3 regions of the Amycolatopsis sp. NPDC114478 genome follow, and region 2 is predicted to be linked to each of the others. Evidence: riboswitches for the same ligand, from Rfam matches in the RefSeq annotation. Region 2 holds a riboswitch; each other region holds the start of a gene.

Region 1 (2,256 bases), on a different contig from region 2:
CGTCCCGGTCGTGCTGCACCTGCTCGCCGAGGTGCCGTCGCTCGCCAAGGGCCTGGTCATGGTGCAGACCGAGGTCGCCGACCGGATGGCCGCCGGCCCCGGCAGCCGGATCTACGGCGTCCCCAGCGTCAAGCTCGCCTGGTACGGCCCGGCGCGCAAGGTCGCCGCCGTGCCGCGGTCGGTGTTCTGGCCGGTGCCGAACGTCGACTCGGCGCTCGTCGCCTTCGAACGCGGTGACGCTCCGGCGTCGGACGACCGCGATCGGCTCTTCGGCCTCGTCGACGCCGCCTTCTCACAACGCAGGAAGACCCTCCGCGCCGCGCTCGCCGGCTGGGCGGGCTCCGCCGAGCGGGCCGGCGAGCTGCTCGCGGCCGCCGGGATCGACCCGAAGACCCGCGGTGAGCAGCTGGCCGTGCAGGACTTCGCCCGCCTCGCCGCGGTCCGTTAGCAGGTCCACAGTGGAAGTCAACGCGGCCGGGTGAAAATACGCCTCTTGCCGTGCGATCCCGCGATTCGGACACCTCCACTCGTGTGATCTGGGCCAACAGGCTTGCTTTCGCTCCTCGGGATCGGCTTTACTCGGAAGCGTCCATCCCGAGCGACTGAGAGACCTGGCTCGCCGAAGTCGCAGCAACCACCCTCCGCAGGGCAGGTGCTACCGCCAGGACCGATGGAGGCCGTTTCCGATGAAGAGGGTAGCTCGCCCCCTGCTCCTGACCAGGCGTCGCGTAGTCGACGAAGGCCGCCGCTCCGTGACCGCATGTCGACGCTCCCACTGAGCTTGTCGTAGCCGGTCCACCTCTTCTTCACGCACCGTCCACACAGGACGGACTTTGCTTGCGGCCGGGTGCCGCGCACCGCGCGCACCCCGTTTTCTGGAGCCTTCGTGATCACCGTCGAAAACCTGTCCAAAACCTTTGCCACCAACGGAAACTCGGTCGTCGCCCTGCGGGACGTGAGCGTCGACGTCCAGGCCGGCTCGCTGTTCGGCGTGGTCGGCCCGGCCGGGTCCGGCAAGTCCGTCCTGGCCCGTTGCATCGCGCTGCAGGAGCGGCCCGACCGCGGCGTCGTGCGGCTCGACGGCCTCAACACCGGCACCCTCGACGGCCGCCGCCTGCGCGAGATCCGCCGTCAGCTCGGTGTCGTCTCGACCAAGCCGGAGCTGATCGCCGAGCGCACCATCGCCGGCAACATCGCTTCCCCGCTCGAGCAGCTCGGCGTCGACGGCCCGCAGCGCCGCAGCCGGGTCGGCTCGCTGCTCGACCTGGTCGGCCTGACGCAGCGCGCGACGCAGCGTCCGGGCGAGCTGTCGGAGGGTCAGCTCCGCCGCGTCGCGGTCGCCAAGGCCCTCGCGGCCGCGCCGGCCGTGCTCCTGGCCGACGACCCGACCGCCGGCATCGACCCGGAGGAGGCCGGCTCGGTGCTCACCGTGCTCGACCGCGCCCGCTCCGAGCTCGGCACCACCGTCGTCATCACGACGCCGGACGCCGGCGTGGTCCGCCGGGTCTGCGACGACGTCGCGGTGCTCGAAGACGGCACGGTCATCGAGCGCGGCACCGTGCTCGACCTGATCTCGAACCCGGCCAGCCGCACCGCGCAGGCGCTGCTGCCCGCCATCGAGACCACCCGCGCGCAGTCGGCGCGCTACGACCGCTCGGTCGACGTCGTGCTGGTCGGCTTCGCGTCGGTCGGCGCGCTGCTGCCCGAGGCCGCGGGCCGGTTCGACGTCGAGTTCGCCACCATCGGCGGCGGCCTGACCCGGATCGGCGACACCCCGGTCGGCCGCTTCCGCCTGGGCGTCCGCGGCGAGCGCGCCGACGCGGCCCTGGCGTGGGTCGCCGAGCGCGGCGGCCACGTGACGCACACCGCTCGCGGCCCCCAGGGCGTCGCGGCCTGACCTCGAGTTCGAAGACGCCCCGATGCGCACGTCGCATCGGGGCGTTTTCGCGGGCACGTAGGCTGGTCGGGTGCTCGCCGTAGTTCCGCCCCCAGTCACCGTCCGGGTCCCGGCCAAGGTCAACCTGCACCTGGCGGTCGACGACCTGCGCGAAGACGGTTACCACGAGCTGGTGACCGTGTTCCAGGCCCTGTCGCTGACCGACGAGGTGACCGTCGCCGTCACCGAAGAGCCGGGGCTGGAGATCTACGGCGAGGGCGAGGGCACGGTCCCGACCGGCCCCGAAAACCTGGCGTGGCGCGCGGTCGAAGCGCTGTCCGCGCACGTCGGGCGCACCGGCGACCCGAAGGTCCGGGTGG
Region 2 (2,256 bases):
GCGATCGTGCGGACCGCGTCGGCCAGGGCGTCCGCCACCAGGACGTGCGGGACGCCCAGCTGCATCGCCCAGCGCAGGGACTCCAGCGCCGCCGAGCGGTCGCCGCTCACCGCCTTCTCCGCGACCGCGAAGCCCGTCACGTCGGCGCGGCCGCGGTGGTAGCGGCGGACCGCGTCGGCGTCGACCGTCCCGCCCGTGTCGGCCACCAGCTGGCTCGCCGCCGACGAGAGTTCTCGCAGGTCGGAGCCCACCGCGTCGATCAACGCGGCGACCCCCGCCGGGTCGATCTTGCCGCCCGCGCGGCGGATCTCGTGCCGCACGAACTGCTCGCGTTCCGCCGGCTTGGTCAGCTTCGGGCACTCCGTGACCTCGGCACCGGCCTTCTTCAGCGACGCGGGGAGCGTCTTGCCCGCCTTGCTGCGGCCGCCGCCGGTGTGGACGACGACCAGCACGATGCCGTCCGCGGGGTCCTTCAGGTACGACGCCACGGCGTCGGCCAGCTCCTGCGAGATGTCCTGCGCCGACTCCAGGACGATCACGCGGCCCTCGCTGAACAGCGACGGGCTGACAAGTTCGGCCAGCTCGGGGGCTGTGAGTTCGGACACCCGGACGCGGGTCAGCTCGGCCGTCGCGTCGATAGCGCGGGCGGCGGCGAGCGTCTCGCGGACGGCCCGCTCGATCAGCAGTTCTTCCTCGCCCAGCACCAGGTGCAGCGGGGCGGGGGCGGTGGCTTGCGCGGTCACCCGAGGATCCTCTCACTTGCGGTGTCGTGCGCCCTCTCCGGTGATGTCGGGCGGCCGGCATGGCACAGCGTGAGCGCCATGTCGTACGGTGTCCTCGAGGCGGCGCGCTCGTTCGCGCGCACCGACAACCGAATACCGCTCATCCAGAGGGGCAGAGGGAACGGCCCGACGAAGCCCCGGCAACCGGCGTACAGCCTGTCATCCCGCGATCGCGGGGTAGCTGACGACCACGGTGCCAATTCCGGCCCGCTTCGGCGGGGCAGATGAGGAAAGGAACCTCGCGATGACCGCAACCCTCGGCACGACCTCCACCACGAAGACCCCGGATCTCGGTCCCGCCGTCGAACTGGTGTCGAAGGAAGAGGGTCACCGGCAGCCGCTCGCCCCGGAGTTCGTCTCCGCCGAGGACTTCTCGCCGCTCGAGGTCGCCTACGACTTCGGCCGCGTCCGCCGCGAAGACATCGAGGCCGGCCCCAAGAACATCTGGCGCTACAAGAAGCTCCTCCCGGTTCCGTCCAACGTCGAAGAGATCCCGAACACCGAGCCCGGCGCGACCCGGCTGATCCGCGCCGACCGCCTGGCCAAGGAACTCGGCCTCAAGCGCGTGTGGGTCAAGGACGACACCGGCAACCCGACGCACTCGTTCAAGGACCGCGTCGTCGCCGTCGCGCTGGCCGCGGCCCGCGAGTTCGGGTTCGAGGTGCTCGCGTGTCCGTCGACCGGCAACCTGGCCAACGCGACGGCCGCCGCCGCGGCCCGCGCCGGCTGGCGGTCGGTCGTGCTGATCCCCAAGACCCTCGAGCGCGCCAAGATCCTCACCACCGCGGTGTACGACGGCGACCTGATCGCCGTCGACGGCAACTACGACGACGTCAACCGCCTCGCCACCGAGCTGGCCGGTGAGCACCCGAAGTGGGCGTTCGTGAACGTGAACGTCCGGCCGTACTACTCCGAGGGCTCGAAGACGCTGGCCTACGAGGTCGCCGAGCAGCTCGGCTGGCGCATCCCGCCGCAGATCGTCGTGCCGATCGCCTCCGGTTCGCAGCTGACGAAGGTGGACAAGGGTTTCCGCGAGCTGGGTCAGCTCGGTCTCGTGGACGCCAGCCCGTACAAGGTGTTCGGCGCGCAGGCGACCGGCTGCTCGCCGGTGTCGGCCGCCTTCCGCGCCGGCCAGGACGTGGTCCAGCCGGTGAAGCCGGACACGATCGCCCGCTCGCTGGCGATCGGCAACCCGGCCGACGGCCCGTACGTCCTCGACATCGTCAACCGCACCGGCGGCGCGATCGAGGACGTCACCGACGAAGAGGTCGTCGAGGGCATCCGGCTGCTGGCCCGCACCGAGGGCATCTTCACCGAGACCGCCGGCGGGGTCACCGTGGCGACGGCGAAGAAGCTGGTCGAGACGGGCAAGCTCGACCCGGACGCCGAGACGGTCCTCCTGATCACCGGCGACGGCCTCAAGACCCTCGACGCGGTCGAGAACCACATCGGCCCGAAGGCGACCGTGCCGGCG
Region 3 (2,256 bases), on a different contig from region 2:
GCCGATGCCGTACTCCGCCGACAGCACCGCGGCGAGCCAGCCCGGGTCGAAGCCGTCGACGACGAAGCTGACCGTGCCGACGCGGTCGACCGGCGCGTCGAACAGCCGCAGCTCGGCGCAGCCCGGGATGCCTTCGAGTCCCTTGCGCAGCCGGGTGAGCAGGGCCTGCTCGTGGTTTGCGATCGCGGCCCAGTTTTCGCCGAGGGTTTCGCACGCGACGCCGAGCGCGTAGACGCCGACGGTGTTGGGCGAGCCGGCTTCGTGACGCTCGGGCCCGGTGTTCCAGACGACGGCGTCCTCGGTGACGAGCTTGGTCGCGCCGCCGCCGGCGAGGTACGGCCGGGCGGCGCGCAGCCAGTCGGCGCGCCCGATCAGGGCGCCCGCACCGAAGGGCGCGTACAGCTTGTGGCCGGACAGGGCGACGTAGTCGACGTCCAGGTCCTTGATCGAGATCCGGCGGTGCGGGGCGAGCTGGGCGGCGTCGAGCGCGATGCGCGCGCCGTGCCTGCGCGCCACGGCGGCGATTTCGGCGACGGGGAGCAGCTCACCGGTCACATTGGACGCTCCCGTGACGACGACCAATCGCGGTCCCTGCGGGGCATCCGCGAGGGCTTCGTCCACAGCGGACACTGCCGCGAGGCGGGTGCGCGGGGTCGGGATCCGCCGGACGTTCGGGCCCTGCCACGGCAGCAGCGCGGCGTGGTGCTCGGTGTCGAAGACGACCACCGTGGTGTGCCGCGGCAGGCTGCGGGCGAGCAGGTTGAAGGAGTCGGTGGTGTTGCGGGTGAACACGACGGTGTCGGTCCGGCGGGCGTCGACGAAACGGCGAAGGACGTCGCGAGTGCGTTCGTAGAGCTTGGTGGAGACCTGGGACGCGAAGCCGGCGCCGCGGTGGACGCTGGCGTACCAGGGCAGGAATTCGTCGACCTTCGCGCGGACGGCGTCGAGACAAGGGGCGCTCGCAGCGTGGTCGAGGTTGGCGTAGCCGATCGTCTCGCCCGTGACGAGCGGGACGCGCAGGGCGGCCCCCGCGACGGTCGGGATGTCTTGCGTGACAACGGTTTTCGCGGTGACGGCGGCCAGGGTGGTCGTGCTGGTGCGGTCGATGGCGAGAGTCATCGGTGCCTCCTCGGCGGTCCGGGGGACCCCGGCGAGGGGCCCGCGCTTGCCCGTCGCACGGCGCGACCGGCCCGGTCTTCACCCGGGGCACCCCACCGCGGTAGGAGGGTTGCCGGCCAGCAAGCCGGGGCTTCGCGCTGGCACTCATGACCTGAGCCCGAAGGTAACCGAGAACGCGGCCGGCGGCCAACCCCCGCCTCACATTCTGAGACGCCGCTCACACACGGTGAGGCCTCAGAGCTTCGCGCGGAACCGTCCCGGGAGCTGCGTGATGGCGTTGTCCGCGAGGTGCGTCGCGGTGCCGGTGTACTGCTCGGCTCCCGCGGTGAAGCGCCAGCCACCGATGGTCTTGCCGTCGACGGGCTCGCCATCGGCCTGGGCGACGGCCGTCGAGACCTCCGCGAAGGACTTGCCGTCCCAGTTCGCGGCGTCGGGCACGGTCCAGAGCGTGAAGTGCACGTGGGCGCCGGTGCTGCTGCCGCCGCACGGGAGCGCGTTGCCGGTCGACCCGAGGACGGTCCCGGCCTCGACGTGCTCACCGTCGGTGACCTTGATGCCTTCCATGTGGTAGTACCCGGTCCGCCAGCCGCCGGCGTGGTCGATGGTGACCCAGTCGCCACCGGCGCAGTGCTGCAGGTGGACGGTCCCGGCCAGAGGTGCGCGCACGGTCCGGTCGGCCGGGCTGAAGTCGATGGCGTTCTTGACGCCGGTGCTGCCGTCGTCGGAGTGGATGCCGGCGGAGTAGACCTGCTGACCGGCCTTGAACGGCAGGGCGAGTGCCGGGAACGGAGCCACCTCGGCGATCGCGGCCGGCGCGCCGAGCAAGCCGAGGGCCGCGGTCATCGCGACGGCGAGAACCGTCCGGCGAGTGTGCAGTTTCGTCACCGTGCGTACTCCTTTGGCTTAACGCTCACCCATTCGAACTAACCGGATCGGGCGGAGAGTAGGCCAAAGGTTGGATCATTGGGAAGATTCCGGACGGGGAAGATCACCCTTGCGGGAAAAGATCACCAGGTCGGCGCGGAGAGTGGACAGGGACCGGACAAGGCGCGGTTCAGGGGGCCGCGCAGGGTGCGGCGGCCGCGCGCTTGGCGGCTCAGCTCATGCGGCGGGGGCTGCGCAGCCGCAGCTAGCAGC

The links. A riboswitch is a leader RNA that binds a small molecule or an ion and turns the genes downstream of it on or off. The one in region 2 is predicted to bind S-adenosylmethionine.
Region 1: it holds a riboswitch for S-adenosylmethionine, as region 2 does, so the genes downstream of both, ACZ7OH_RS28860 (methionine ABC transporter ATP-binding protein) here and thrC (threonine synthase) in region 2, are expected to answer to the same signal.
Region 3: it holds a riboswitch for S-adenosylmethionine, as region 2 does, so the genes downstream of both, ACZ7OH_RS22340 (aminotransferase class V-fold PLP-dependent enzyme) here and thrC (threonine synthase) in region 2, are expected to answer to the same signal.

Annotation. Positions count from the first base shown of each region.
Region 1 is NZ_JBVKDO010000011.1:210,988-213,243, forward strand. Features, by position in the region: gene rsmA (16S rRNA (adenine(1518)-N(6)/adenine(1519)-N(6))-dimethyltransferase RsmA) at 1-448, shown strand, start outside; SAM riboswitch class I at 587-677, shown strand; gene ACZ7OH_RS28860 (methionine ABC transporter ATP-binding protein) at 887-1,897, shown strand; gene ACZ7OH_RS28865 (4-(cytidine 5'-diphospho)-2-C-methyl-D-erythritol kinase) at 1,968-2,256, shown strand, end outside.
Region 2 is NZ_JBVKDO010000017.1:202,681-204,936, reverse strand. Features, by position in the region: gene holA (DNA polymerase III subunit delta) at 1-743, opposite strand, end outside; SAM riboswitch class I at 880-1,013, shown strand; gene thrC (threonine synthase) at 1,027-2,256, shown strand, end outside.
Region 3 is NZ_JBVKDO010000007.1:389,711-391,966, reverse strand. Features, by position in the region: gene ACZ7OH_RS22340 (aminotransferase class V-fold PLP-dependent enzyme) at 1-1,119, opposite strand, end outside; SAM riboswitch class IV at 1,157-1,271, opposite strand; gene ACZ7OH_RS22335 (M23 family metallopeptidase) at 1,354-2,004, opposite strand.